Regions from separate parts of the Paenibacillus sp. FSL L8-0638 genome, predicted to be linked through region 1. Evidence: riboswitches for the same ligand, from Rfam matches in the RefSeq annotation. Region 1 holds a riboswitch; each other region holds the start of a gene.
What was found. A riboswitch is a leader RNA that binds a small molecule or an ion and turns the genes downstream of it on or off. The one in region 1 is predicted to bind cobalamin.
Positions count from the first base shown of each region.

Region 2: another riboswitch for cobalamin. It lies ahead of metE (5-methyltetrahydropteroyltriglutamate--homocysteine S-methyltransferase); the one in region 1 lies ahead of MKY35_RS06780 (cobalamin-binding protein).
Region 3: another riboswitch for cobalamin. It lies ahead of MKY35_RS25465 (ABC transporter substrate-binding protein); the one in region 1 lies ahead of MKY35_RS06780 (cobalamin-binding protein).
Region 4: another riboswitch for cobalamin. It lies ahead of MKY35_RS24415 (hypothetical protein); the one in region 1 lies ahead of MKY35_RS06780 (cobalamin-binding protein).

Region 1 is NZ_CP151960.1:1,516,044-1,523,408, forward strand. It holds gene cobD (threonine-phosphate decarboxylase CobD) at 1-774, shown strand, start outside; gene cbiB (adenosylcobinamide-phosphate synthase CbiB) at 764-1,735, shown strand; gene MKY35_RS06775 (histidine phosphatase family protein) at 1,786-2,538, shown strand; cobalamin riboswitch at 2,661-2,855, shown strand; gene MKY35_RS06780 (cobalamin-binding protein) at 3,063-4,070, shown strand; gene MKY35_RS06785 (iron ABC transporter permease) at 4,067-5,113, shown strand; gene MKY35_RS06790 (ABC transporter ATP-binding protein) at 5,110-5,943, shown strand; gene cobT (nicotinate-nucleotide--dimethylbenzimidazole phosphoribosyltransferase) at 5,987-7,057, shown strand; gene cobU (bifunctional adenosylcobinamide kinase/adenosylcobinamide-phosphate guanylyltransferase) at 7,054-7,365, shown strand, end outside.
Region 2 is NZ_CP151960.1:5,501,670-5,509,034, reverse strand. It holds gene MKY35_RS24560 (hypothetical protein) at 30-563, shown strand; gene metE (5-methyltetrahydropteroyltriglutamate--homocysteine S-methyltransferase) at 651-2,969, opposite strand; cobalamin riboswitch at 3,130-3,326, opposite strand; gene nrdG (anaerobic ribonucleoside-triphosphate reductase activating protein) at 3,506-4,003, opposite strand; gene MKY35_RS24545 (anaerobic ribonucleoside triphosphate reductase) at 4,000-5,949, opposite strand; gene MKY35_RS24540 (AbrB/MazE/SpoVT family DNA-binding domain-containing protein) at 6,244-6,714, opposite strand; gene MKY35_RS24535 (glycoside hydrolase family 3 C-terminal domain-containing protein) at 6,951-7,365, shown strand, end outside.
Region 3 is NZ_CP151960.1:5,705,390-5,712,754, reverse strand. It holds gene MKY35_RS25475 (xanthine phosphoribosyltransferase) at 1-326, shown strand, start outside; gene MKY35_RS25470 (nucleobase:cation symporter-2 family protein) at 320-1,627, shown strand; cobalamin riboswitch at 2,383-2,583, shown strand; gene MKY35_RS25465 (ABC transporter substrate-binding protein) at 2,800-4,380, shown strand; gene nikB (nickel ABC transporter permease) at 4,396-5,325, shown strand; gene MKY35_RS25455 (ABC transporter permease subunit) at 5,340-6,155, shown strand; gene MKY35_RS25450 (ATP-binding cassette domain-containing protein) at 6,155-7,072, shown strand; gene MKY35_RS25445 (dipeptide/oligopeptide/nickel ABC transporter ATP-binding protein) at 7,069-7,365, shown strand, end outside.
Region 4 is NZ_CP151960.1:5,474,723-5,482,087, reverse strand. It holds gene MKY35_RS24440 (Ger(x)C family spore germination protein) at 1-1,127, shown strand, start outside; gene MKY35_RS24435 (hypothetical protein) at 1,120-1,344, shown strand; gene MKY35_RS24430 (endospore germination permease) at 1,386-2,540, shown strand; gene MKY35_RS24425 (uroporphyrinogen-III synthase) at 2,642-3,493, shown strand; gene MKY35_RS24420 (TIGR00730 family Rossman fold protein) at 3,696-4,250, shown strand; cobalamin riboswitch at 4,307-4,494, shown strand; gene MKY35_RS24415 (hypothetical protein) at 4,545-4,763, shown strand; gene cobJ (precorrin-3B C(17)-methyltransferase) at 4,805-6,601, shown strand; gene MKY35_RS24405 (sirohydrochlorin chelatase) at 6,694-7,365, shown strand, end outside.

The DNA.
Region 1 (7,365 bases):
GCCGAGCTGGCTGGCAAATTCGGAGCCGAGGTCAACCGGGTGTACGGGAAAGCCTCGCTTCAATGGAAGGCGGACGTGAAGGACATTCTTCAGCTCATGGAGCAGGTAGATGTTTTGTTCCTTGGGCAGCCGAATAATCCAAACGGTGTGCAATATGGTGAGCAGGAGCTGTGCGAGCTGGCAGAGGCGGCTGGCACAACGGGGACCGTGCTGGTGGTGGATGAAGCATTCATTGATTTTATTCCGCTGGAACGGCGAATCTCACTGCTGCCTGTGCTGGATCGCTATCCTCATGTGATTTTGATCCGGTCAATGACCAAATTTTATGCCATTCCTGGCTTGCGATTGGGCTATGCGATTTCTCATCCGGACTATATCCGGCGAATGACGGCCAAACAGGTGACCTGGAGTGTGAATGGATTGGCGTTGCTGGCTGGGGAGGCGTGTCTGAAAAGTGGGCAAGCATATGAGCGCAGAACACAGGAGCTGATTGCTGCGGAGCGCAACCGTCTGTTGACCGCCTTGGCGGAATGGGGCTGCGGTGTCGTTCCCGGTGAAGCCAATTACGTGCTGGCAAGGGCGCCGGGTACGTGGAGTGCATCGGCTATTCAGCAGGCGCTTGGACAACGCGGAATTCTTATACGTAGCTGTGCTATGTATCCGGGACTGACGACGAGCCATTTTCGGATTGCAGTGAGGGATGCAGAAGCCAACGATAGGCTGCTATCTGTATTGGGTAAAGTGCTGGAGGAGGAACAGCGGCGTGACAGTTAGCTTGATCATCATGGCAGCCTATCTTTTGGACAGGCTGATTGGTGACCCGAGGTGGTTGCCGCATCCAGTCATCGGTATGGGACATGCCATTTCAGCATTGGAAAAAGTGATTCGCCGCCAGGTACGAAGTGACCGAGGGCTGAAACGTGCGGGTATACTGCTTCCACTCATTGTGGCGGGAGGCTCCTTTGCGCTCGCCTGGGCGCTGTTGCACTTGCTTGCCTGGATTCATCCGTGGTTATCTGTCGGCGCAGAAATGGTGCTGATTGCGACCACGATTGCTTCCAAAGGACTAAAGGATGCAGGAATGGCAGTCTACCGAGCGTTGCAGGCGGATGACCTGGCTGTGGCACGGCGGGAGCTGGGCATGATAGTCGGGCGGGATACGCAGCAACTTGATGAGCCTGAGATTGTACGCGGTACGGTTGAAACGGTCGCTGAAAATATCGTGGACGCGATTATTTCCCCGCTTTTTTATGCCTTGATCGGGGGAGCACCCTTGGCGCTGGCTTATCGTGCTGTGAATACGCTCGATTCCATGGTTGGCTACAAAAATGAAAAGTATCTGCATTTAGGCTGGGCTTCAGCACGTCTGGATGATGTGGCTAACTACATTCCGGCACGCCTAACAGCGGCAATGCTTGTGGTAGCGGCGTGGATGTACAAGCGAAATGCTGCAAGAAGCTGGCGCACAGTCAAGCGAGACGCTCGTCTGCACCCAAGCCCGAACAGTGGCTACCCGGAATCGGCTGTTGCTGGTGCACTGGGGATTCGTCTTGGAGGCTATAATGTGTATCATGGCGTACGCTCCTTTCGTGCATACATGGGCGATTGGATACGACCGCTAGAGTCGAAAGATATACGGCATACAATCCAGCTGATGTTCGCCGTGTCCAGTATGTTTGTGGGATTGTGTTTGTTAGGAGCCGCAGGTTGTTTTGCCTTGGGATGGGTGCGGTGAGGGTGAGGAGTGACACACTGAATAATGATCGAGCAGGAAGTGACATGATCTTGAAACAAGATATAGCAGCAAAAAGGACAGTAGAATACGCACAAAGTCCGAACTCACAGGAGGATAAGGTGCCGTATGATGCTAAAGAAGATCTGCATTGGGACATGGAACTCGTGTTAGTTCGTCACGGCACAACCTTATGGAACAAGGAACGTCGATATCTGGGACACTCCGACTTAGGTTTGCTACCGGGAGCAGAGCAGGAATTAAAGCCTTTGCAGGAAAAATTGCAAGGGCACTCCTTTGCTCGAATCTATTGCAGCGACTTAATGCGATGTCGCCAGACCTTGCAGATCATTGTGCCGGAATCAGAGTTGACGTCTGGACGTTCCCTATCTACTATGCCTCCTATGATGGAACCATGTCTGCGAGAGCTTCATTTTGGCGAGTGGGATGGAAAAACGTATGACATGCTCAAGGATGTGTCGTTGTATCGAGCTTGGATTGATGAGCCGCAACGGATCACCCCACCTGGAGGAGAGTCTTGGACAGATTTTGTAAATCGTCTGCGCAAATTTCTTGACTCTCTGTATGAATGGCGTGTTGCTATGGAAGTTCAACCCATGGATTTGACTGCTGCGCCGCCCTCTGTTTTGGTTGTTACGCATGGTGGCGTAATTCGCCAGTTGGCTTGCATGCTGATACCGGGCCATGATTTTTGGAGTTTGAACCCGAAGCCGGGAAAAGCATTTAGGATGCAATTGAGGTTGGCAGGACCGTACAGTTACACAGCAGAAATGCTTCCTCATTAGGCTAGACACCAGCGGATAAAGAGGCTGTTTGGGTTGTAAGCAGCCTCTTTTTAACCTATAATCATCAAGTAAAAGAACGGCTTGACTACCACTACATCAAATATCCAGCAGACGAGGTCGGCGCAGTGTGATGAAACTATGGTTTCCCTTGCCTGCGCTGTTAAAAGGGAAGTCGGTGTAAGTCCGGCGCGGTCCCGCCACTGTAAATGGAAACATGCCGGTTAGTCCTGCTTTATGTGCTACTAAGCATATGAAGGAATTTCAGGACATGCATCTTACCATAAGTCAGGATACCTGCCCGTCCGCCTGTCACCATAATCCTTCGAGGAAAGGATGACGTGTTCGCAGTGACTGTCCGTGCGGAAAGAAGCTGCCGCCTGCGCACGATCTGCGCTAACGTGACCCCTGTGTCCTGATATGAGGATGCGGGGTTTTTTTGATAGGAAAAGAAGGCTGGATTTAGAAGATATCTGATGATGCTCAAGTAACGCTCTTAACGATTTTTTTATGAAGGGGTGCAAATCATGGCAGGAAAAAAAATAAAGGTTTGGACAACAGGTTTATTGGCTCTGATTTTGGCGGTTGTGCTGAGTGCATGTGGGGCGAATGGAAAAAATGCTGAAAATAAAGAGGGTCAGGCTTCTTCACAGCAGTCGGGACAGGCAGTAAACGCACAAGAGCCTCCGGGCAAAACGGTTTACCCGCTCACAGTTAAAGATGCAACAGGACAGGAATTTACATTCAAAAAAGCGCCGGATAAAATCGTTTCCGTCTCCCCGGCAGAAACCGAGGCATTGTTCGCCATCGGGCTGGATAAGGAAATTGTCGGCGTCTCCGACTACTCTGATTACCCGGAAGCAGCTACGAAAAAGCCTAAAGTGGGCGGTATTATGAAACCAAACGAAGAGGCGATCATTGCTGCGAACCCGGAAGTCGTTTTTGCAGGGATATCACTTAGTGAACAGGCTACGACCAAGCTGCGCGACATGGGAATTATGATTTTTAAAACGGAACCGAAGACAGTGGAAGATGTCATGGCTAACATCGAATTGTATGGGAAAATCACCGATCATCAGAGAGAAGCAAGAGCGGTGACTGACAAGATGAGAGCAGATGTAGCAGAAGTAAAAGAAGGAATTAAAAATATCGGTAAAGGGCAGAAGCTGCGGGTATACGTCGAGTTTTCACCAGGCTGGACAGTTGGTAAAGGCGAGTTTATGGACGAGCTGATTACGTTGGCGGGCGGTGAAAATGTAGGTGCCACGCAGAAGGGGTGGTACCAAATTAGTGAAGAAAATATTATTGCTGCGAACCCTGACGTGATTTTGTACAGCAAAAGTGTCAAGGACGACAAAACTGGTCAAACGCTCGGCGAAATTATTAAAGCTCGCAGTGGATGGGATCAAATATCGGCTGTTCGCCACAACCGGGTATTTGCCGTGGATGATAATTTGATCAGTCGTCCGGGTCCACGCGTAACGGAAGGTCTCAAGGAAGTGGCCAAGGGCGTGTATCCTGAAATTTTCAAATGAACCGTAAACTGATCGGCTTTGGAGGGACAGGTCTTGTCCTACTGTTGCTGACGCTGCTGCTCTGTCTTGGCATCGGCTCGGCCAAGCTTCCGGTCAGCCAGATCACAGGCATTCTGGTTAACCACCTTCCGTGGTTAGGCGATACGTTTACACCGGATTGGAATACATCCTCAGAGCAGATTATTTTGAAGGTCAGATTGCCACGAGTGTTACTGGGAATGTTGGTAGGAGCAGCGCTGGCGCTGGCGGGAGCCGGATTTCAGGGTGTGCTGCGTAATCCTTTGGCTGATCCGTATACACTGGGGGTATCCTCGGGGGCTTCGGTAGGAGCGGCAGTACTGATTTATTGGGGCCTTCAATTTTCATTTGTTGGTGTATGGACGCTGCCGCTAGTGGCATTTACGACCGGAATGCTTACGCTGTGGATGGTGCTGACGTTGGCACGGGAAGGTGGGAAAATTCCGACACAAAGTCTCATTTTGTCGGGTGTGGTGATGCAATCCTTTCTGGGAGCGGTTGTTTCCTTTCTGACAGCCATGTCGAAGGAGACGGTCAATGAAATATTGTACTGGACGATGGGAAGTCTTAGTCTGCGCGGTTGGTCATATACAGGAATCCTTTTACCTTATGTGGTCATAGGGCTGGTATTTCTATGGAACCGGGCACGTGTGCTGAATATTTTGGCTTTGGGTGAACGTCAGGCGGCGCACATGGGAGTTCATGTAGATGCGACGAAGCTATCTGTTCTGATTATTTCCACGCTGCTGACAGCAGCCGCTGTCTCGGTATGTGGTGTGATTGGCTTTGTGGGACTCGTTGTACCGCATATCATTCGTCTGGTGACAGGTCCTGATTACCGTATGATTGTTCCATTATCTGCGCTCGGTGGAGCTATTTTTATGGCTTGGGCTGATACGGCGGCTCGCACGTTGTTAGCCCCCACGGAAATTCCTCTGGGCGTGATGACGGCCTTTGTTGGGGCACCGTTCTTCGCATATCTCCTGTACCGGAACAAGAAGCTGCGCAGGGGGGGACTGCTGTGACAGAACAAAGTGAATCACAGAAGGTGCGTGATCGGGCATTAGAGGTAGTGGGTCTGACACGTGCCTATGGAGAGTTCCATGCTTTAAAAAATATAAGCTGGAGCGTCGACGAAGGAACTTGGTGGGGGATTATTGGTCCGAACGGCAGTGGAAAATCGACCTTGCTGCATTTGCTTTCCGGTGTAGATCAGCCAACTTCGGGAAACGTTCATATCTACGGCAAAAAGGTCGGTAGCTACAGCAGAAAAGAGCTTTCCCGACTCATAGCCGTACTCCAACAGGAAGGGCTTCCTCCAGTGGGATACACCGTCAGGGAAGTCGTAGAAATGGGACGTTTTCCCCATCAGGACTGGCTAGGCAGGGAAAAGGGTGTTGAGGTGGAGGCGATCACGGATCGCGTGCTGGAGCGATTGGGTCTTACCACGCTGGCGGACAGAGCATTAGACCGTTTGAGTGGGGGACAGCGACAGCGTGTAGCTTTGGCAAAGGTGATGGTGCAGGAGCCACGAATATTGCTGCTGGACGAGCCTACGACCTATCTGGACTTGCGCTATCAGCTTGAATTTATGGAACTGCTGGCAGATTGGCGCCAAGAAACGGGTGTGACGATCATTGCGGTCTTGCATGATCTTAACTTGACAGCCCAATTTTGCGAAGATTTGCTTGTACTCAAGGATGGAATGGTTGAAGGATTGGGAGCTTCATCGAAGTTATTAACCGAGGATCGGATTCGACGAGTATACGGTGTTGAGCCTGTGATGCTTCCGCATCCTGATAGCGGTGTGCCGCAGCTCTTGCTGCGCAGAAGTGCTTCGGATACAGCAGATTAAATAAACGATGAAACACACTTAAAAAGAGCAGGGAGTGGAAGGTATGAACGACAAGCTGCGTCAGCTGATCGATAGCATTGCCCAGCCGGATGGGGTGGCGGCCTCGGCAGCTTCAGCCCATTTGGACCAATTAACAAAGCCACCGGGAAGTCTTGGAAAGTTGGAAAGTGTGGCCATTCAGCTAGCAGGAATTACAGGAGTGGATAAGCCTGAATTCGATCGTAAAACGGTTATGGTCATGGCTGCGGATCACGGGGTGTGTGAAGAGGGAGTCAGTGCCTTTCCGGCTGAGGTTACACAGCAAATGCTGTATAACATGCTGTCAGGTGGCGCAGCAATTAATGTGCTGGCACGCCATGCGGGTGCAGATGTCAAGGTGGTAGATGTTGGCGTGAATGCGGATGTCGCTCACGCGAATCTGTTGAACCGTAAGATACGCATGGGTACTTCGAATATAGCTAAAGGGCCAGCGATGCTGCGTACTGAAGCGGAACAGGCGGTTTTGGCCGGAGCTGAAGCTGTAGCAGAAGCGGTCAAAGGTGGCACACGGCTATTCGTTACTGGAGAGCTGGGCATCGGGAATACCACAGCCAGCGCTGCGGTCGTATGTGCTCTCACCGGGCTGGAGCCGGAAGTTATCGTAGGCCGGGGAACGGGTGTAGATATGGCTGGGCTTACCCGCAAAATAGCGGTTGTCTGCCGCGCATTGGACGTGAACCAGCCAGATGCAAATGATGCGCTCGACGTGCTCACTAAGGTCGGCGGTCTGGAAATTGCCGCCTTGGCAGGAGTCATCCTCGGCGCAGCCGCACATCGCTGTCCAGTCGTGTTGGACGGCTTTATTTCCGGCGCAGCTGCCCTCGCAGCGCGTGCACTTGCGCCTGCAAGCGCTGCGTACATGCTCGCTTCGCACGCCTCGGACGAGCGCGGGCACACGGCGGTGCTCCGCCAGCTCAAGCTGGAGCCCATGCTTCATTTGGACATGCGGCTCGGGGAGGGCACAGGTGGTGCGCTTAGCTTGCACCTGATTGATGCGGCGTGCCGCATTATGCGCGAAATGGCGACCTTTGCCGATGCAGGCGTATCGGACGGTCAGGGAGCCGCGCAGCGATGAAAGCGCTCGTGACCGGCGGGGCACGCAGCGGGAAAAGCGGCTTTGCCGAGCGATTATGCATGTCGCGCGCGCCTGGCGCCTGCTACATTGCAACGGCGCAAGCCTACGACATGGAGATGAAGGAGCGCATCGCCCTTCATCGGGTCCAGCGCGAGTCTGCCGGGTACGACTGGCAGACGCTGGAGGAAGCGCAGGCGCTGCCGGAGCTGCTGCGACGGCTTGGCGGCGATCAAGCGTCGCAGCCATCATCCGCGCCTATGGTGTTAGTCGACTGCCTGACCCTGTGGCTGTCGAACGTGCTGCTGGCC
Region 2 (7,365 bases), 1.9 Mb from region 1:
ATTACTTTTTATGAAGAGGTGGATAAAGAATGGACTGGAAACATTGGTATATGGAACTGGAACAGGATGATGAGTCTTGGGATGTATCTGAGGAGATTGTTCTGCGTGGTGTAGTGCAACTTGATTTTTGCGGGCAGCCCTCGGAAGTAGAAGTCGAATTTATCGTGGGAGCCGATTCCGAAGAACAGGCACAGACTATAGAAGAACCTACACTGTTGCAAAAAAAGACATGGGAGCAGTATATGGAATATTCATCAGCTATTCATCCTCAAGTGTTGGAATCCATACACCATCATTATGCTGGCATCGTGGAAAAGTATCGGAATGCTTACAGTACATGGGGAGAGGACCCGGATGAATATGCGCCTTATGTGGAGCGGCCGGAACAATTGTTGAATCGAATACAGCTTATGTCTATATTGATTTCCGACTCATCGGCAAAGGATGAACTGTATTTGAATTTTAGTTGTTCCTGGGATCGAGAACATGGCTTAGGCGTACATATGAAGCAGATGAAAATGGAGCATATTCAAGGCGCTTATACATTATATGACCTAGAATAAATCCCCTTCCCGGGCTTTTAGCAGAAAGGACCGGAAAGGGGAACAGAATATGTTGAAAATGAAGGCGTGATTCGAAACGATAAAAAATTAGTTGGATACAGCCAATGCAGCCCGGGCTGCTTGAGCCGCTTGTACCATTTGTCGCAAGGCGGCGACAGATTCCTCTTTGGTGCGGGTTTTCAGACCACAATCCGGATTAACCCAGAACAAATCTGATGGCAGTACGCGCAGGGCACGCTGGATCATGCTTAGCATTTCAGATACATCGGGGATGCGCGGACTGTGGATATCGTACACGCCCAGACCGATGCCTTTGTCGTATACCTGATCTTCAAAGCTGACAATCAGTTCTCCGTGGCTTCGCGAAGTTTCAATAGATATAACGTCGGCATCCATGTCGGAGATGGACTGAATCATATGCTGAAATTCGGAATAGCACATATGCGTATGGATTTGGGTCGCAGGTTCAACGGTGGCCGTGGTCACAAGGAAGGCTTGAACTGCCCAATCCAGATAGGCTTGCTGTTGTTCTTCTTTCAGCGGAAGCCCTTCACGAATTGCGGGTTCATCGACCTGAATCATGCTGATGCCCGCTTGTTCCAGTGCCTCTACCTCTGCCCGTAATGCCAGAGCCAATTGTAAAGCAACTTGGCTACGCGGAATATCATTGCGTTCAAAAGACCAGTTCAAAATGGTCACAGGGCCTGTAAGCATTCCCTTAACAGGCTTGGAAGTTAACGATTGAGCGAATGCCGTTTCTTCCACAGTCATGGGCTGATCGAAGGAGACGTCTCCGTATATAATCGGCGGTTTGACACAGCGGGAGCCGTAGGACTGCACCCATCCGTTTTGTGTAAAAGCAAAACCGTTCAGCTTTTCGCCAAAAAATTCAACCATATCGGTCCGCTCAAATTCCCCGTGTACAAGCACGTCAATGCCAATGTCCTCCTGAATATCAATCCATTCCTTGATTTGCTGTTGGATGAACGTCCGGTATTGCTCGGCAGACCATTCTCCTTTGCGATAGTGCAGGCGGGCCTTGCGGATCTCGGCGGTTTGCGGGAAGCTACCAATGGTCGTCGTAGGCAGTGGAGGCAACTTCAGCTTATTTTGCTGAATCTCACGACGCTCGGCGAAAGGAACGCTGCGTGTTAGAGGCTCCTTTGCCAGCAAGTCAGCCAGATCGTCAGCTGTTTGTACGCGTGCCGCTGAGCTGTTGAAACGGGCTACCGCATCCGCACTTTGTCCAAGCTTGGTGAGTGCGGATGGATCGTGTTTGCCAAGTGCAGCCGTCAGGACGGCGATTTCCTCAAGCTTTTCATCGGCAAAAGCCAGCGCTTGCACCAGTTCTCGATCCAGCTTGTGCTCTGCTTCCAGACTGACTGGCACATGCAGCAGACTGCATGATGGCTGTACGATAAGCTGCTCGGCAGTGGTCTGTTCTGCTAACTGACCCAGCAGGGTAGCCACAGCGTTAAGGTCGCTGCGCCATATATTGCGCCCGTCAATGATCCCAGCGCCCAGCGTTTTTCCTTTAGGGAAACCATGCTGCAATATATGCTGGAGATTTTCGCCATCATCATACACAAAATCAAGACCCAGTCCCTGTACCGGAAGTGCGGACAGACGCTCATAATGGTCCAGGCTGCCAAAGTAAGTTTGCAGCATTATATTTAAAGAGGGCGCAGCTTGGGCCAAAGCTTCATAGACTTCCTGAATAATGTCCAGATCCTCTACTGGGAATGAGGTGGTCAGGACAGGTTCATCGATTTGGACCCACTGAACACCTTCTGCTGCTAGTTCAGACAGGACACGGGTGTATAAAGGCAGGAAGGTTCTTATAATAGAAGCAAGCTCCTTGCGATCATAGCCTTTGGAAAGGGTAACGAATGAATAGGGGCCGATGAGGACCGGTTTCCCATCAATGCCTAGCTCTTGTTTTGCTTCACGATAAGCCTGTAAAGGTTTATTTTCAGTGAACACCGGGACTGCGTTTGCCAATTCAGGAACGATGTAGTGATAATTTGTATTCATCCATTTGGTCATTTCACTGGCGGTTGCTCCCTTTTGTCCACGAGCGATCCCGAAATACACGGACAGAGGAATCGGACCTGCGGGACGATGGTTGAACCGTTCGGGTACTAGACCAAACATCACAGATGTATCCAGCATGTGATCATAATAGGAGAAGTCTCCGACAGGAATGCGATCAATCCCCTTGTCACGCTGCTTGCTCAGATGCTCCAACCGTAATCTTTTCATCTCCGTTTGCAGTTCGCTTTCGCTAATACTGCCGTTCCAGAAGCGCTCCAGTGCTTTCTTCCATTCCCGGTTTTCGCCGATACGCGGATATCCCAGATTACTGCTAATTAAGCCGGACAATTCAGGCCATTCAATGACGGACATGTACTTTTCCTCCTAGTGGGTGGCTGTTTTATTTTTACGTACCAAAAAAGGCATTCTTCCCCCCAGAGTTAAAAATAAGTAGGGGAAAGAATGCCTCCGTGATTAAAAAATCAAAAATACGGCGACTGCTCTTAACACCTCCCTATCTTCCGTAGGTACTTGCGATGTTGTTAAAATAGGCAGGTCTCCTGACTTACGGATCATGACTCTCAGCATCCCTTCCCGGTCTGTGGACCAGTGGTTGTATGAACAGCTGAAAGTTCCCCGTTTACAGTGGCGGGACCGTGCCGGATTTGCACCGGCTTCCCTTTTAAGCCTGATCTGAATAGAACAGACACCTATCTCCAAGCTATGCGGTTAAGGTATGACGAATAATTATGCACTCGTATACTTGTTCACCATCATAAGTGAAACTTGCAGGATGCGCAATAGAAACTGCAATGGAATCTGTTAGGGATATGCAAAAAAAGACAAGCCTCATCCATGATGGAGACTTGTCCTAGATTAGATATAGCATTTGCCGAGTAACCTTCGCCTTAAGTCAATGAAACGGTGTAACCTGCCTGAATGCTGGCTTTTACATCTACCAAACGCTGGTTGTGGCTGCCCCGGAAGGGAAGGGTCAGGTCCTTTTGCTGTTCTACAAAGCGACCATCCACAATCACATCGCACAAAAGTGCTAGCTTTTGTCGCTCCTGATCTGTGAGTAGATCTTCATAGACAAAGCCAGTGTAAGCCCACACGGTTCGGTCGGGACAGGCCGCACGGAAGTCGCGCACAAATTGCGAGCATTCTGCTGCTGAGAAAAACGGGTCTCCCCCGCAGAGAGTCAGTCCATCCAACAACGGATTATCCATGATGTCACGAATGACTTCCTGTTGTCGTTGGGGTGTGAATGGCTCACCTGCACGGAAGCTCCACGACGCTGGATTAAAGCATCCGGGACAGGCATGACGGCAACCGCTAATGAACACGACGGTGCGCAGGCCGTATCCTTCGTTCAGAGATTCCGGAATGTAGCCACACAAATTCACTTATGTTTCACCCGATCTCGAACTTCTGCTTGTTTTGCAGCATTAAAGCGAACGGTATAATCCCCTGTCAGATATCCGGTTACCCGACGTAAGCGCTGAAAGTGTGTGTGCTCCTCATCTGTGCCACATTGGGGGCAGCTTGTCCCGATAATCCCTTCATAACCGCATTCCGTACAACGATCCACCGGATGGTTGATGGAAAAGTAGCCGATATTCTGATGCAGCGCGTATTGAACAATTTTAAGAAACGCATCCGGGTTATTCCGCGCATTACCGTCCAGTTCAATGTATGATATCGCACCAGCGTTGCATAGGTTATGGAACGGAGCTTCCAAGCTGATTTTACGAGCAGCCGGGAGCGTGTAATACACGGGAATATGAAAAGAATTCGTGTAATATTCTCGATCATTTACCTCAGGAATAATCCCGAAATCACGTTGATCCAGCAAGGTGAACTTGCCCGACAGACCTTCGGCAGGCGTAGCGAACAATGTAATATTCAAATTGTGATATTCACTCATTCGATCGCAATACACGCGCATAGAAGTGATGATTCGCTGTGCCTCGCGGTATACGAAATCATCCTCCCCGTGGTGTTTCCCGTATAGTGCCTTCATGCACTCAGCCAGTCCGATGAATCCGATCGAAAGCGTACCGTGTTTTAGTATGCTTCCCACCTTATCATCTGGCTCTAGTTGTTCTCCACCTTCCCATACCCCTTCGCGCATCATAAAGTCCGAGGCTTTGGCCGGCTGGCTGGTCTGGATTTGATAGCGATGGATTAAGCCATCCACCGCAATGCGCATAACTTCTTCTAGTCTCGCATCAAAGCGATCACGGTCAGGTGTCAGGCGTTTGCCTGTGCAAATACCATACTCAATGCCAAGCCGCACCAGATTAATGGTATTGAAGGAGAGATTTCCCTTACCACTCTGCCGATTTCTACCGAAACGGTCAGAAATGGTGCGGGTACGGCAACCCATTGTCGCTATAATGGTATCCGGGTCATCAGCACGGTAAAAAGGCAGGTTGAAGGTGGCATCCACATTCACAAAATTGGGATACATCCGTCTGCTAGAGCATTCTACCGCCCGTAAGAACAAATCATAATTGACGTCGCCTTCTGCCTGATTGATTCCCTCTTTGCATTGGAAAATATGCTGTGGAAAAATAGGAGTTTCCCCGCTACCCAAGCCGCGAATCGTGGCATCCAGCAGCGATTGAGTAACAAGCCGTCCCTCAGCAGACGTGCACATTCCGTAATTCAGTGAAGTGAATGGAATCTGTCCACCTGCGCGACTGCTCATGGTGTTTAGGTTATGAATGAGCGATTCAGCAGCCTGTCGGGTTTCCGTCTCCGTCTCTTCGCGAGCGAATGCGTATGAACGAGGGCAGACTTCTTGCAAATGGGGGTTGGCCATATGTAGTTCATCGTCAGTCAGACTGGACTCTATCTCTTCCTCGAACAGCCGAAGTCCCTTGCGCAGATGCTTGCGGAAGGACCGGGCAACGTATGGGGCAAGGTCCCAATCTATTTTATTGGCGGAGACACCTCCGAATTGGCTATTTTGCTGGGACTGGAATATGATGGCAACTAGTGCCATAGCGGACATAATCGTTTGCGGTGTGCGTACAGAGCCATTGCCTGTATTGAATCCGTCTTGTAGTAACCGGCCAAAAGGGATAAAGATACAATTCGTAGTTCCGAGTGCGTATTGGTCCAAATCGTGAACATATACATATCCGTGATCAATCGCGTTCGTCAGTTCAGGCGGAAGTACCCGCAGGCGCGCATACCATTTGGCATACTCGGACCCAAGCTTGCTCATTTTGCCGCTGAACGATTCTCCATTCAGATTTGCATTCTCCCGCAGCATGTCCAGATCTTGTGCCCCAATGACCCGCTCGCCGATGTCGTATAATTGATGTTCCTCCAGCACCTTCATCGTAAAACCCTCCATATAGTAAAATATATATATTTTTCACAAAAACAACATATTGATGATATCTAGTGATAACCAATTGTTTCGATCTATATATTGTATATACGTATACATCGGGAGTATGTGACTATTGTCACATTGGCAAGAGCGGCCGACACGAAAAAGCCAGGTATAGAGTAAGGGGCACATCCGTAGATATGCGCCTTACTCTATACCTAGCAATCGAAGTTGTGACAAAAAAATGAATAGGGTCGTCGGTACATTGTGTATGATTTTGGGATATAGATTTTAGAAGGTTTAGAGTAGCTTTTTCAACTGGGACACCCGGCCTTGGGAGATATCGAGCATTTCTGCATACACTTTTTGTGGCAGGTTCGGGTGATCCTGAATTAGCTTGCGAAGCTTTTTTACCATTTCACCTTGCTGCACTCTGGATTGCTTGGGCTGCCACGTTGTGTTGTTTCGGATCGGCTGGGTATGTTCTTGAGCCTGGATAGCATCATTGCTTGTGGCATGCACATTTTCATCGGTCTTTAATAATTGAATGCAATCAGCGCAGATAAAGCTGTCCCGAAAATAAGTTAAGTGATCCACCGCGCCGCAAAATTTGCAGGAGACACCCGTGTATTTTCTTAATACAAATCCTTCTTCATCTACGAAGAATTCAAGCGAATCACCGATATTGATATCCATTGTGGTGCGCATTTCCTTAGGGAGTACAATTCGCCCCAATTGATCCAGGGGCCTTGTCATTCCGGTATTTTTCATCAGCGCTTCCTCCTTCAATGATATATCCTGATTATACCAAAAAATATTATTTTTAGCTTTGTATATTGAAGGTAAAATGTAACTTTTTTTTGTCTTTAAGCTGCGACTCTCTTTCATCCAGTATAGGATGTTTTCGGTATTGTTGCCGTGATACTCCTTTTTAGCTATGATATATTAAAACGCTTTCATGTATGCCTTTTCATTATATTCTTAAATGGAATAAGGAGATGACGGATATGAGTCATGAAACAACGGATATCGAATATTTATTTCAAGATCCGAAGATTCATCTGGATGAGCGTGTACGGGATCTCGTGTCGCGACTAACCTTGGAGGAAAAGATCGAATCCATGTTGCAATACCAGCCGGCCATTGACCGATTGGGAGTCGCAGCTTACAAGCACGGTACGGAAGCGGCACACGGGATAGCGTGGTTGGGTGAGGCGACTTCATTTCCTCAGCCAGTAGGATTGGCATGTACTTGGGATACGGAATTAATGCGTCAAATCGGATCTGTTATCGCAGATGAGGCGCGTGTCTACTATCGTCGTGATCCCAAATTAAACGGTCTGACCCTGTGGGCACCTACGGTGGATATGGAGCGTGACCCAAGATGGGGACGCAATGAGGAAGCTTACGGCGAAGATCCGT
Region 3 (7,365 bases), 1.7 Mb from region 1:
CGTTCACTCGGCAGGAAACCTATCAGGTGAGTATCTCCCAAAAATATCTCGATGCCAGCGACCATGTGCTGATCGTAGATGATTTTTTGGCAACTGGTGCAGCATTGGTCGGACTTACGGATATTGTAAAGGAAGCAGGAGCGGAGCTGGCCGGGGTTGGCTGTGTGATTGAGAAGAGCTTCCAGGAAGGCCGTGGACTGTTGGAGCAAAGAGGCATCGCCGTACGTTCTCTTGCGCGTATCGCTTCCATGGCACCAGGCGAGGTCCATTTTATAGAGGAAGCTGGCGCGGTAATTGCTCCTGTTAAGGAGAATGTGGGATGTTAAGTAAACAAAAGTTATTCGCACTGGGCTTCCAGCATGTCATGGCGATGTACGCTGGAGCCATTGCTGTACCTCTAATTGTAGGGGGAGCATTGCACCTAACTCCAGCCCAGATGGCTTATTTGGTGGCTGCCGATCTGTTCACTTGCGGGATTGCTACGTTATTACAAATTATGGGCACACGCTTTTTCGGTAGTAGACTGCCTGTCATTTTAGGCTGTACGTTTACGGCAGTAGGGCCTATCATCGCGATTGCTTCGACCTCAAATTTGGCGACAGCGTACGGTGCCATTATTTTGTCTGGTATATTCGTGGTGCTTGCGGCACCGCTGTATGGCAAGCTGCTACGCTTTTTCCCGACGGTCGTTACGGGTTCGGTCGTTACAATTATCGGTCTATCCCTTATTCCGGTGGCGATGAACAATGTAGCAGGTGGCCAGGGCAGCGCGGATTTTGGACAGCCGCGTAATTTGCTGCTGGCGCTGGTTACATTATTGGTTATTCTGCTTGTGAATCGGTTAGCAAAGGGCTTTATGCGCTCGATTTCCGTGCTCATCGGTCTGTTTGCAGGCACGGTGGTTGCTTATGCGATGGGAATGGTGCATTTTGCTCCCGTGGCAGATGCGTCATGGGTGAGTGTTGCGCAGCCGTTTTATTTTGGTAAGCCAGAGTTTAGCATTATGGCGGTATGTACGATGATTATTGTCAATATTGTCAGCATGGTCGAGTCTACGGGTGTTTATCTGGCAGTAGGCAAGGCGATTGATCAAAAGGTAGAGCAAAAGCAGATCGTCAATGGACTTCGTTCGGAAGGACTTGCGATTATGCTTGGGGGTATTTTTAACGCGTTTCCTTATACAGCCTTCTCGCAAAATGTGGGTCTGATCTCGCTCACACGCGTCAAATCGCGGAACGTTATTTTTGCTGCGGGCGGTATCATGGTTGTTCTCGGTTTGCTACCTAAGCTGGCTGCTTTAACGACAGTGATTCCTAACGCTGTGCTGGGCGGGGCGATGATCGTCATGTTCGGCTCGGTCGCTGCATCAGGCATGTCTATTTTGTCAGAAGTGGATCTGCGAAAGGAAAGCAATCTGCTGATCGCAGCATGCAGTATTGCTGTGGGCCTAGGTTCTGCCGTTCTGCCACAAATGTTCGACCAGCTGCCGAGCTTTGCCAAAATGCTGTTGCAAAACGGCATCGTATCTGGTTCGATTACAGCGATTGTCTTGAATATCGTTTTGACGAGAAAACAAGGGGAATCGGTCAAAAGCGTGACGGTTCAGGAGGTTCCACAGAAGGTTTGATGATTAGAAATAAATAAAGATAGCCGGAGAGAGGACGTATGCCTCTTTTCCGGCTGTTTGGCATGGGGTTATCCAGATAGTAGATCCCCTTGTTGTCTGGGGATATATAGATAAACTGCGGGATGAAATGGGTAGCTCCAATTTGGCGCGTTTTCCAGTTTACTTACTAGAAGAATTTGCTAGAGCAGTGGGCGATATCATGGTATAATTTACCTTATGGATTTTGAATAGTGGTGGATGTTTTCGGACCACGGTGCAGCTTCCCGAAAGGGGGTGAAGCCGATGGTCAACCTTGTATCGTGCTACGATGTGTTGCGTTGGATGGTTACGTTACTAAGCCTGGTGTTTAGTATTCGTAAACTTTATCGCTGGCTACGTCGAAAATTTCGGAACAAGCGAAAACCCACCGCGTAATTAGGTTGGCCCCTAACGGTGGGTTTCGTTTGCATTGACATTTAGTTATGCAGCGCGCCGTGGTGGTGATCCACAGCCTTTCAAGTCCTAAGAGTCTTTGCCGTTGGCGCGGCGAAGACTCTTTTTAGTATACGGACACGGTGGTTTACTCTATACCTAATTTTAACACTTCAATTGCGTGCACGCAATTGGAGGTTAGGTCTTGTTTCTACCTTATCGTTCAAATTTAAATTATTGTGCAGCCTTTATTGACAAGCCTGTGACAACAAAATAAGATCGTAATGAAAAGAAATAAAGGAAGAAAACAGGTGTGAGCCGGACAACTCTATGTATGGGGTTTCGTAGAGACGATGTACATAGTTGTTGAGCATGTTCACTTAAAAGGGAAGTTCGGTTGATTCCGACACGGGCCCGCCACTGTATACAGGCATCAGCAGGATACTGCTGGAGCTTTCAGAACAGCCACTGGAATTGTGAAGAACCGGGAAGGCCTGAAAGATACGCCTGGAGTCAGGAGACCTGCCTGTTTTGACATCACTGTCAGACCCACGGAATGCTGGGGAGGTGGTTAGGCGTGCTGCATACGGAATGTCTGAAACCGATCTGATCCCTTCTATGTTTTTGGAGTTGGCTTCGAGGTGAGTTCTGACATTTTATATTGAAGGCATTTCTGACTGCTGATCAAGTGGTTCGGAATGCTTTTTTCGCGTTTTGCGTTAGGTTTATGCGATTTTACAAGATAGAGGAGGGCTCATGAAATGATAAGCAGTCGTAGTAGGCGTTCATGGTTCATATGTACAGGGGTGATGCTGCTGCTGGCAGTTATGGCTCTTTCGGGATGTGCCAGCAATAAGACGTCGGATAGCTCCGGCAAGGGTGAGAACGCGTCAGCACAACAAACAGCGACAGATAAAAAGCTGGTAATGGCGTATACATGGAAACCGTCAGGCGTTGACCCGCATGGAGATAATAGCTGGGATGTGATGCGATCCGGTGCAGGTGAGACACTGGTACGTTTGAATGAAAAGCTGGAGCCTGTGGCTTGGCTGGCAAAGGAGTGGAAGCAGGATAGCCCTACAGTTTGGACGTTCAGCTTGCAGGATAAAGTCACTTTTCATGATGGAAAAAGTATGGATGCAGCAAGTGTAAAAGCGTCTTTGTTACGCTCTATTGAGAAAAGCCATCTGGCGAAGGATTTACTGAATGTGAAGTCCATTGATGTAAGCGGCCCGCTGGCCTTGAAGATCACGACAAACCAGCCGAATGCGGCATTGGTGTCTAATCTAGCTGATCCATCGACGATTGTACTGGATGTGGCATCGATGAAAGATGAGCAGGGTTACCCAGCGATGACAGGCGCCTTTAAAATCAAAGCGTTCAACAAGGACCAATCCTTGGTCGTAGAGCGTTATGACGGATACTGGGGCGAGAAGGCACGATTGGCTGAAGCGACGATGAAGTTCATTACGGACGGGAATTCGCGCCTGATGGCACTGCAATCCGGTGAGGTGGACGTAGCGACGGATATTCCGGTTGATAACGCAGAGGTACTGAAAAAGAACGACAAGCTGCAAGTGCTGTCAGCTCCGTCCTTGCGCACCCATATGATCGTGTACAATATGGAATCGCCAGTATTCAAGGATGCGGCGAACCGTAAGGTGGTGGACAGCCTGATTCCACGCGCATCGATTGTGAGCGCCGTCATGAGGGGCTTCGGTACGGAGGCAAGCAGTCCGTTCCCGAGCATTCTTCCCTTCGGTAAAGTTGAGCGCAAAGCGCTGGACGGAACGGCAGAGCAACTGTTGACGAAGGATGGCTGGCAGAAGGACGCCCAAGGGACATGGACTAAGCAAGGCAAGCCGTTCGAGGTTACGCTGCTGACTTTCCCTCAGCGTCCGGAGCTCTCTGTTATGGCTGAGGTCATCCAAAGCCAATTGCTGAAAGAGGGAATCCAGGTCAAGATTCGCAAGGTGGAAAATATCGACGAGGCGTTGACCAAAAACGATTGGGATTTTGCTATGTACAGTATGCTTACTGCTCATACAGGAGAGCCGCAATATTTTATGGACATGTTTTATTCTTCGAAAAGCGAAGCCAATGTAAGCCGTTATAGTTTCAAACCGCTAGAGAGTATTCTGAACAGCTTGAAGCTGGCGAAGGATACAGCGCAGCGTAATGCTGTGACACTACAAGCGCTGGATATCATCAATACGGATTTGCCACAGTCGTTCATTGTGCATCCTGATAATGTGTTTGGTGTGAAAAAAGGGGTGGAGGGTTTTACACCCCATCCGATCGAGTATTACTACATTACAGCGCAATCCGATATTGCGGAATAACGAGCTGCGTATCCTATGATTCGTTTTATACTGGAACGTGTGGCGCAGCTGCTCATTATTGTATTCGTTGTATCCACGCTGACTTTTGTACTGATGCGGCTGGCCCCTGGAGACCCTGCTACCATTTTGCTCACCGCGCATAATATCCCTGCCTCTGAGGAGGCGTTGACGACGCTACGAAAGGAACTGGGCTTAAACGAACCGCTTCATATTCAATATGTGAACTGGCTGCGGGATGTGTTCACAGGGCATTGGGGCACTTCGTATGTATCCAAGGAGTCGGTGCTAGCCGAACTGTGGAACAGACTTCCTGCTACTGTGGAGCTAGCTGCTGCGGGCTTCGCCGTCATGACGGTGTTTACGCTGGGGCTGGGGCTGGCTGCCTCGCTAAAAATCAGCGGCCCACTGGATCGTCTGGGCAGGCTGTTCGCCCTGCTGGGATCGTCGATCCCCTCTTTTTGGTTTGGTTTTCTGTTGATCTATCTATTCTCCGTTCGCTTGGGCTGGCTCCCATCCATGGGAAGGGAGGACTGGACACATCTAGTGCTCCCAGCGCTGACTCTTGGCGCAGGTTTAGGAGCTGTGCAAGCACGCGTACTGCGCGCTCAAATGCTGGAGCTGGGTGACCGGAATTTTGTGAAAGCAGCGAAGGCTCGAGGCTTTTCCCGTTTGCATATCCTGTTTTTTGAGATATTTAGGCATGCGGTTCTGCCTATAATTACACTGCTAGGTACCAATCTATCATTTATGCTGGCAGGTAATGTGATTGTAGAGACCATTTTTTCATGGCCGGGGTTGGGCAAGTATTTTATAGATGCGATTACACAGCGAGATTATCCGGTGATTCAGGGGTATGTTATTTTTGCCGTATTTTTAATTGTAGGAGTTCAGTGTTTGGTGGATGTGGTCCAGACGGCGATAGATCCGAGGCTGCGTTTGCGTTAAGGGGGAAGCTGAAAATGAAAAAGATGCGGCTTTCCTTTCAAGGGAGCTTGCTGGCAGGAGGCGTACTGTTTGGTCTGATCGTGCTGCTTGGGTTATTGGCTCCATGGGTCGCTCCTCATGATCCTCTCCAAGTGGACCTTTTGAACCGTCTGGCACCACCCAGCCGGAAATATCCTTTCGGTACGGATCATCTGGGCCGGGATGTGCTATCACGGCTAATTTACGGGATTCGGACGAGCGTGCTAATCGCATGTGCAATTACTGTAGCTACGCTGTGCTTCAGTCTGCCTATAGGGTTGCTTATTGGTTATGTGCGCGGACGCGTGGACCAGCTGGTCATGCGGGGAATCGACGGCGTATTGGCTTTTCCTGATATTATTTTAACAGTGGCAATTGTCGGTATTTTGGGTCCGGGTTTTGTTAACATGACCCTTGCCATTATTGCGGTACGGTGGGCGGGCTATGTCCGATATATCCGTAGTCTGGTTCAAAAAGCTTGTCAGGAGGACTACGTTCGGTATGCCCGTTTATCCGGCAATTCACACGTTCGTATACTGAGCCGTTATGTATTGCCACAAGCGTTGCCGCAGTTGTTGGTTTATGCGGTATGGGATATCGGACGCGTGGTGCTGATGATCGCTGGGCTGTCCTTTCTTGGACTAGGTGTACAGCCGCCCAAGCCAGAGTGGGGCGTGATGCTGCATGATGCCACCTCATATTTTCAGGTGGCTCCGCACGTCATGATTTTCCCGGGCTTGGCGATTATGCTATTCGTACTTGCCTGCCAGCTTTTGGGCGACCGCTTTTCGGAAAAGGAGGCGGCCAAATAGTGGAGGATCAAACAGCCCTTGGGGGCAAGGATACGATAGAACAAGTGGCAGGTCGAAAACCGTTGTTACACGTGGAACATTTGGAAATCTGCCGCACAGGCGTAGGAGCAAGCAGAAGTGGGAGCAAACCACTGCTGCGTGATGTGAGCTTTTCCATATATTCAGGGGAGATTGTGGCCCTGACCGGACCGAGCGGATGCGGCAAGAGCCTGACCGCACACGCAATCGCAGGCATGCTGGAGCCAGGTATCGGTGTTACGCATGGGCGTATCTACTATAACGGGGAAGACATTCTCCCGTTCCAGGAACGGCGCTGGCAAAGGCTGCGCCGAGAGGATATTGCCCTGCTGATTCAACAATCGCTGAGCGGGTTGAATCCGATCCGGACTGTCCGCGCCCAGCTGATGGACACGCTTAGACTGCACGGGCGGCGTTGGATGCCGCACGACCAGATGGAGCCGGGGCACGCTGATGCTACCCCATCCCACACTGCATCACAGCAAGTCCATCCACTGAGCGTGCTGTCACGGATGCGGCAGGTGCTGAGCCGTGCCTCTGAAATAGCCAGAGGAGGCGCTACTCCAGTGCGGGAGGCCTATTTGCGCTCTCTGCTCTGCAAGGTAGGGTTTGCAGATCCTGAGCATACTTTGTCGTCATATCCTTTTGAACTAAGTGGAGGCATGTGTCAAAGGGTGCTGCTGGCTGCCATGCTAAGCTCCGGTCCGAGCCTCTTTATTGCCGACGAGCCTACTACGGCGCTGGATGTGATCAACCGCGACAAGGTGTTGGCATTGCTGCAACAGTTGAGAGAAGACTTTGATCTCACCATATTGTTGATCTCACATGATCGCCAGGGTATGAGTCGCATAGCAGATCGAGTGTTGGAGATGAGCCCGGAAGGAAGGATGCACCAGTGATGTTGGAATTGAAGAATGTGACCAAAGCATACCCTGTCCGCAAACGGAGAAAAGGTTGGTTCAGCATGCAAGATAGCGAACAGGCCGTGAAGAAGGTGAGTCTGGAGCTACGACAAGAAGAATGTCTTGGACTGGTTGGAGAAAGTGGAAGTGGCAAAAGCACGCTGGCACAATGTATTCTGGGGCTGGAGTCGTTGACCTCAGGAGAGATTTGGCTGGATGAACAGCCCATTCACACCGGAAAGATGAAGGATGTTCAGCTGTACAAGCGAATCCAGTTGGTTGCACAGGAT
Region 4 (7,365 bases), 1.9 Mb from region 1:
ATCGCCGTGAGGTGAACGATGTGGCCTTTGTGATGGGCACCGGGATGGATAAGGAAGGGGATCAATATCGGGTTACGATGCAAATTGCGCTCCCCGGACAGCTCGGGGCTTCGGGAAACACAGGAGGCGGGGGAGGCACAAGCGGGACGAAGTCCTATTATCTGGAGTCCAAGACAGGTCCAAGCTTTCGGGGAGCAAGCGCCGAGGAACAGCGAGGGGTTTCACGAACGCTGAATTACTCCCATCGCCGGGTGCTGTTGTTCGGCGAGGCACTGGCGCGGGAAGGGATAGGCAATATGATGGATGTATTGGCGCGCGTCCCACAGAACCGTTTATCATCTCTCGTTGTCATAACGAAGGGATCCGCGCTGGAAGTACTGCAGGCGGATGCTCCGATTGAGCAGTATCCGGCAGAAATGGTTCGCGAGCTCAACTATTCCTATATGGAGAACCCTCGTTCAATTAAGCTGCTGTTGAATACGATCCTGCTGGATGGTATTGATCCGGCTGTGCCGGTCATGTCATTGGTGAAGAATGGTCCAGCCAGTCTGAAGGACAAGAAGACGAATATTCAGGTCGACGGGCTGGCTGTATTTCGCAAAGACAGGGTGACTGGCATAATAGATAATCATTTAAGCCGGTTTTTGCTACTGGGTATGAATCAGGCCAAGAATACGGAAATTTTTGTACTTCCACCCAAAGGAAAAGGTTACATTTCCGTAGATCTCATCGAAAATAAGGTCAATATCGAACCCAATATTCGGGGGGATGAGATTCGGATGACCATTCATATAAACTGCAACGGAAATGCAAAAGAGAATGAGACGACTTTCGATATTTCCAAAGAGGCAAACCTGAAGTGGCTGGAACAGCAGGTTGCCGAGCAGATCAAGAAGGAACTGGGAGAGGCTGTTCGTGTTATTCAGCAAAAGTATCATTCGGATGTGCTTGGTCTGGGCCGGGTTATCATTACAAGTCGCCCAGATGAATGGAAGCGGATTAAACCCCAATGGGATCATTTGTATCCCAAGGCAGAGGTCACCATAGATCCGGTCGTACACATCGAAAATATTGGTGCAATCACCAAGCCATTTGGGGTCAAAAAGGAGAATATTCAGAATGAATAAGGTATTTCTACTGCCATTGGTGCTGTCTATTCTCTTCATGTATCTGATTGACCGCAAAAGTCTCAACGCTGCACCTGCCGTCAACCGATGGATCTCACGTGTATTGTACGTAATTAGTATTGGTATCTGGATCTACGGAACATCGACAAGAAGTTCCGTTTATGTGGCTACATGGCTGACCCGTTTTATTGATATGTGGCTCCCCCCTACGTTGTAACGTGTAATGGATGCCTGTGGGCCAAAAGGAGATGTACCTTCATGAAACAGTTCAAAACCAGACAAATCGTGTTGCTTGGTGTATTGCTGCAGGCCAGTATTACCCTTGTACATGCTCCGGCCCAGGCAGCAGATTATGCAGACCAGCATGCTTATTGGACTTGTATGGTTGCCGCCATTGTGCTATGCCTGCCGATCTATGTGGTGCTTAGAATCAGGAGGCGTTTTCCAGATCAGGATATGCTTCAGGCCATAGTAAGCTCTCATCCCGTACTGGGACGCATGCTGCTCTCGGTGTACCTTATCGTTTTCCTGATTATATTTGCACGGGATTTGAGAATTATTACGGATCTGGTACAGGTTACGCTGTTGCCATTGACCCCAATTGTCGTGATTTCTCTGATTATATTGTTAACTTTAGTGTTTATGGCTAAAGGTGGAATTAGCACTATCGTGAATATGACGGAAGTTTTTGTTCCGCTGATGATCCTGACGCTCTTGACCATGCCGCTTATTTTCGGTCGTAATATGGATTTTGCGGTACTGAGGCCGTTCTTGCATCCAGATGTAGGTGGAGTGGTCAAAGGGAGCTGGCGTATGCTTGGTTATATGGCAGACATTATGATGTTGCCTTTTGTGATTTTTGGAAAAAATTATAGTCCACGGAGCGCGTGGCTTGGGCATCTGACTGGAACCGTTTTTTTGGTTCTGATTGTGTTACTGGCAGAGCTGGTTATCGGTGTCCCCATTTTGTCACGACTGTTTTATCCTTCGTATGAACTGGCACGTCAGTTGCAAGTGACCGATTTTCTGGATCGGTTCGATTTATTTGTGGGCGCTCTTACCGTGCCGACCCTGCTTACGAAAATGGGGTTTGATCTGTACGTCACCAGTTTGACTGTCAAGCGTATGTTTGCTCCAGCCTGGGGGAATTTGATTGTTTGGCCAGTTGGTTTGTTGGGTTACGTCTGTTCCTTTATGCTGTTCTCTAACATTGTACAAATATATGAATTCAGTCGGGAGTGGACCGTGGTTATGGTCATTTTTTTTGTATTGATGCCCTTCGTGCTGTGGATGTTGCTCCGACCCAAATCTAAAGGGAGAGGCGACGATGATAAGGCATCTAGCGGAGAGCGGGATAGTAGTAGTCAGAAAGAAAGCCAGCATGGAGGCAGAACAGGGCACGGCCACTTATAAGTTTACTGTATTTAGCGGAAAAGTAATTCTTATTTGTCTTTTGCCCCTCTAATTGTATACTTGGTAGAAAGAAATACGACTTCTACAAGGGAGGCAACAGCATGGCACAACGCATGGCAGGTAAGAGAGTCGCTCTTGCCGGTCCCCGTAAAGCAGAAGAAATGGCGCTGCTAGTTATGAAGATGGGGGGCGAGCCAGTAGAGCGCCCGGCCCAGGGCACTGTTTTTCTGGATGATATCGAGCTGCGCAACGCTGTTGTATCGTGGGTAAAGAACCCTCCGGACTGGTACATCTTCACGACAGGCATGGGACTGGATGCTCTGTTTGATATGGCAGAGGATATGGGCGTGGCTGAGCAGATTATAGAGTTGCTGCAATCCTCCAACATTGCAGCGCGGGGCTACAAGACGGTCAATGGACTCAAAAAGCGTGGCTTTACGCCAGCAGTACGAGACGAGGACGGAAGTTTGATCGGATTGACAGGAGCTTTCGCCCCATACGATCTGAAGGGGAAGGAAGTGCTGTTGCAACTGCATGGCGATCCAGCCCCACGGTTGGTAAAATGGCTGGACGAGCAGGGGGCAGTGACCCGACAGGTACTTCCTTATAAGCATATCCCACCTGAGGAAGCAAAATTGCAGGCGTTACTGGAAGATGTTATCCAGCGTAACGTTGATGCCGTTACGTTCACGAGTGGTCCGCAAATTCGATTTTTAGCCCAATATGCCAGAGAGCAAAATCGAATCGAGGATTTACTGGAAGCTTTCCGTGAGGATGTGATTGCTGTATCCGTAGGGAAGGTGACTGCACAGTCCATTGTGGAAGAAGGGATTGATCGAGTCGTGTTTCCAACCGAAGAGCGCATGGGCGCGATGATGGTGGAGCTGGGCAAATATTTTGAACATAACGATTCGGTGCATGGCTGTGGTCTGAAGATCATGAATGGTCATTGAAATGAGATCAAAATTATAATTGCAGTATGCTAAAAAATGAACTTATATTTCGGGATACAGAGTAAAATAAAGATAAGGGCCTACGAGGTCTTTATCTTTTTTTGTTGGACATGCATCGACAAAGATTTTTGTTATAGCGAAAATGTTTATCTAATATAATGAATAAGTTTCGATGCTACTTAGGACAGGAGCTGAGACGTTAATGAATTCTATTTGCGTATTTGCCGGGTCCAGACCTGGACATTCATCGGTATATGTTGAGGCAGCAGGCAAGCTGGGAGAAGCCATGGCTCGCCATCATATCCGTCTGATCTATGGTGGCTCTAGCAGGGGGCTGATGGGAGAGGTGGCGAATGGAATACTAGCGGGTGATGGTCAGGTCACGGGCATTATGCCCACCCTATTATTTGATGCAGAGATCATTCATCGGGGAGTTACCGAATTTATTGAGGTAGCGAGCATGCATGAGCGTAAAGCGGCAATGAGCGAGATGGCCGATGCGTTTATCGCCCTTCCGGGTGGCTTGGGAACCTTCGAGGAGCTGTTCGAGGTATTGTGCTGGGCGCAAATCGGTATTCATCGCAAGCCCATTGGGCTGCTGAATGTGAATGGATATTTTGACCCGTTAGTAGAAATGGTGCGTCATAGCGTGCAAGAAGGGTTTACCGGGGCTGAGCACCCAGCGTTATTAAGTATCTCTGCGGACCCGGACAAATTGCTACAGATGTTAAAAAATAAAGCAGAGAACTTGAAATAAAGCTTTTTTCGTGCTTGCACAACTGATTGAGGCAAGGTTATGATAAGACCCATAATCAAATAGCGGACAGACAAGGTGCCTTTGCGGTTGAGCAAAGGGTAACAGGGAATCGGGTGCAAATCCCGAGCGGTCCCGCCACTGTAAGGAAGAGGCTTTTTTTTATTGGTCACTCGTGAAAAATGGGGAAGACGAAAGAATCCGTTGATGCCAAGCCAGGAGACCTACCTTGATCTGTATGCACCGTTAACCTTCGCGGAGAGGATGGGTGTACGAAATCAGGAAATCAGGCACACGTTGCTTTTTCCATGTTGGCTAGAGGTTTGCGTGGATATGAACGTGCAGCAGCGTTTGAAGCGTAAACAGACAGATGGAAAACAACGGCAGGCTGGAGGAAGACAAATCGTGTCTTCTTACGCTGTTTGTTCGTCTGATGAGAGATACGTACATAGAAACCCCATCCGGGTAGGATGGGGCTTTTTTGAGTTACAGGATGTCCAAAAATCATTGGAATAGATAGCATAGCTGCCCTGAAAAGGATGAATAGGAGGAGCACGATGAGCCCATTAGGAAAATTGCTGGTGATTGGATTTGGACCAGGAGATATGGAACATATCACAAAACGGGCGCTGGATGCGCTGGCCGAAAGTGAGGTCATTATCGGCTACAACACCTACGTTGATTTGATCCGTCCGTTGTTGAACGGACAGGAGATTGTACGTACAGGGATGACAGAGGAAGTGAGCCGTGCGCAGGAGGCGGTTCGCCAAGCAGAGATGGGCAAGAAGGTAGCCGTCATTTCCAGTGGAGATGCAGGAGTCTATGGCATGGCAGGGCTGGTGTACGAAGTGCTGATGCAAAAAGGCTGGCGACGCGAGGACGGGGTTGAGGTAGAAGTCGTGCCGGGGATCTCGGCTATTCAGTCCTGTGCTTCACTGTTGGGGGCGCCAGTTATGCATGATGCGTGCACGATCAGTCTGAGTGATCATCTGACCCCATGGGAAACGATTGTGAAGCGTGTAGAAGCTGCGGCTTCGGCCGATTTTGTGATTGCATTATACAACCCGCGCAGTGGTCGGCGTACCCGCCAGATTGTGGAGACGCAGTCCATTTTGCTGCGTTACCGCGATCCGCAGACTCCGGTCGGGTTGGTGAAAAGTGCTTATCGTGAACGTCAGCAAGTTATTGTAACGACGCTGGAAGATATGCTGAACCATGATATCGGGATGCTGACGACTGTAATCATCGGCAATTCCTCGACGACGGTGTATGACGGCTTGATCGTGACTCCGCGCGGATATCAGCGCAAATACACGCTGGATGCGACCGAGCAGGCGCTCAAGCCGCATCAGCGGCTCCGCACGGAAGCGGAGCCGTGGTCGCTGGGCGCGCAAGAGGATACACCGCGGGCAGGCGCAGCCCCGACTACGCCCGCTGGACCCTCCGCGAGCGGCGCTGCGGTTGCCATGCAGGCACGCCCGCAAGCGATGGCTGCCGTGCAGGCAACGACTGCTGTGCAAACCGGCGCAGCCCCGGCATCGTTGGCCGCAGAGGCGCTAAGCCGCCTCGCTGTCGGCGGCAAGCTGCCTGGCGAAGCCAACGCTCGCTGGAGCGGGCAAGCGCCTACCGCCGAGAGCACCGCCGGAACGTCAGCAGTGGCCGGAGCAGGGGCCACGGCCGGGATGGAGACAGGCGGCTTTGGCAAGCCTGCGCTATTTGAGGTGGGCGTTTCCCCGGGTGTGGGAAACAAGAAGTTCACCGCTCGCCAGATGGCGCTGCTCGCCGAGGTAGCGGGTGATGATGGCGAGCTGGAATATACGCCGGATCATCAGATCGTGCTGCGCGTGCCGTGTGCAGACCCCGAGGAACTGGTCGGGCGGCTGCGGGATGAACGATTCATTGTCATGCCGATTGGCGATGTGTTTAAGGTAAAGGCGTGCGACTTCTGCAATATGGAGAAGGATGACGCTGTGCCTGTGGCTGAGCATTTACAGGTTGTACTTGGTGGATTACAGGCACCCAAGGAAACGAGCATTGCTTTGAACGGATGCGGTATGGCCTGCTATGGAGCCGTACTAGAGGATATCGGAATCGTCTATCGCAAGGGTGGGTACGATCTCTTCCTCGGTGGCAAAAAATTCGGCCGCAATGCTCATGCCGCTCAGCCTGTAGCGGAAGGAATTCCGGGTGATCAAATTACGGACATCGTGGAGAACGTCATCGCTGAATATAAGGAAAAAGGGCATCCGAATGAGCGCTTTCATAAATTTTTCAAGCGTGTAGGTGTCGTTGCAGGGTTCCGGCATGAAGATGCACCAGTAACGGTAGAAGTGAATGCGGTTTGTGGTGATTAATGGACTGAAGGCCTGATGAACGGGATACAAGCATATATATAAAATAGGGCGTCATGCAGGCTATCCCTATTAAAGAGGAGGAAACAACAGCAGTGGATGCAATATTGTTGGTTGGACATGGAAGTCGGGACCCGGAGGGGAACCAGGAACTGCTGGAATTTGCACAGGCAGTGGCAGATCGGGTACCGGATATGTGCGTGGAAACCTGTTTCTTGGAGCTGGCACGTCCCAGCATTGCTGATGGGATGCAAACTTGTGTGGAGAAAGGGGCGACACGTGTCGTTCTTATTCCGATTATCTTGTTCGCAGCGGTACATGCCAAAATTGATATTCCGATGGCTATTGACCGGGCAAAGGCGAAATATCCGCAGGTGGAATTTGTATACGGACGTCCGATTGGTGTTCACGAGAAAATCGTCAGCATTCTGCAAAGCCGCTTGAAAGAGGCCCGGCCGGTTGCAGTTCCAGCGGGGATGATTAGCGCTGTCGAGGCATCTGTCGAGGTATCTGACGAGGAAACGGCGGTACTTGTATTAGGACGCGGAAGTAGCGATCCAGATGCGAACAGTGACTTTTTCAAAATCACCCGTATGCTGTGGGAGAAGCTTTCTTATACATGGGTAGAGAGCAGCTTTATCGGTGTGACGCAGCCTTCCTTTCCCGATGGATTGGAGCGTTGTGTACGATTGGGGGCCAAAAAGATTATCGTGCTTCCCTATTTTCTGTTCACGGGTGTGCTGATTAAACGCATCGGAGAAATGACC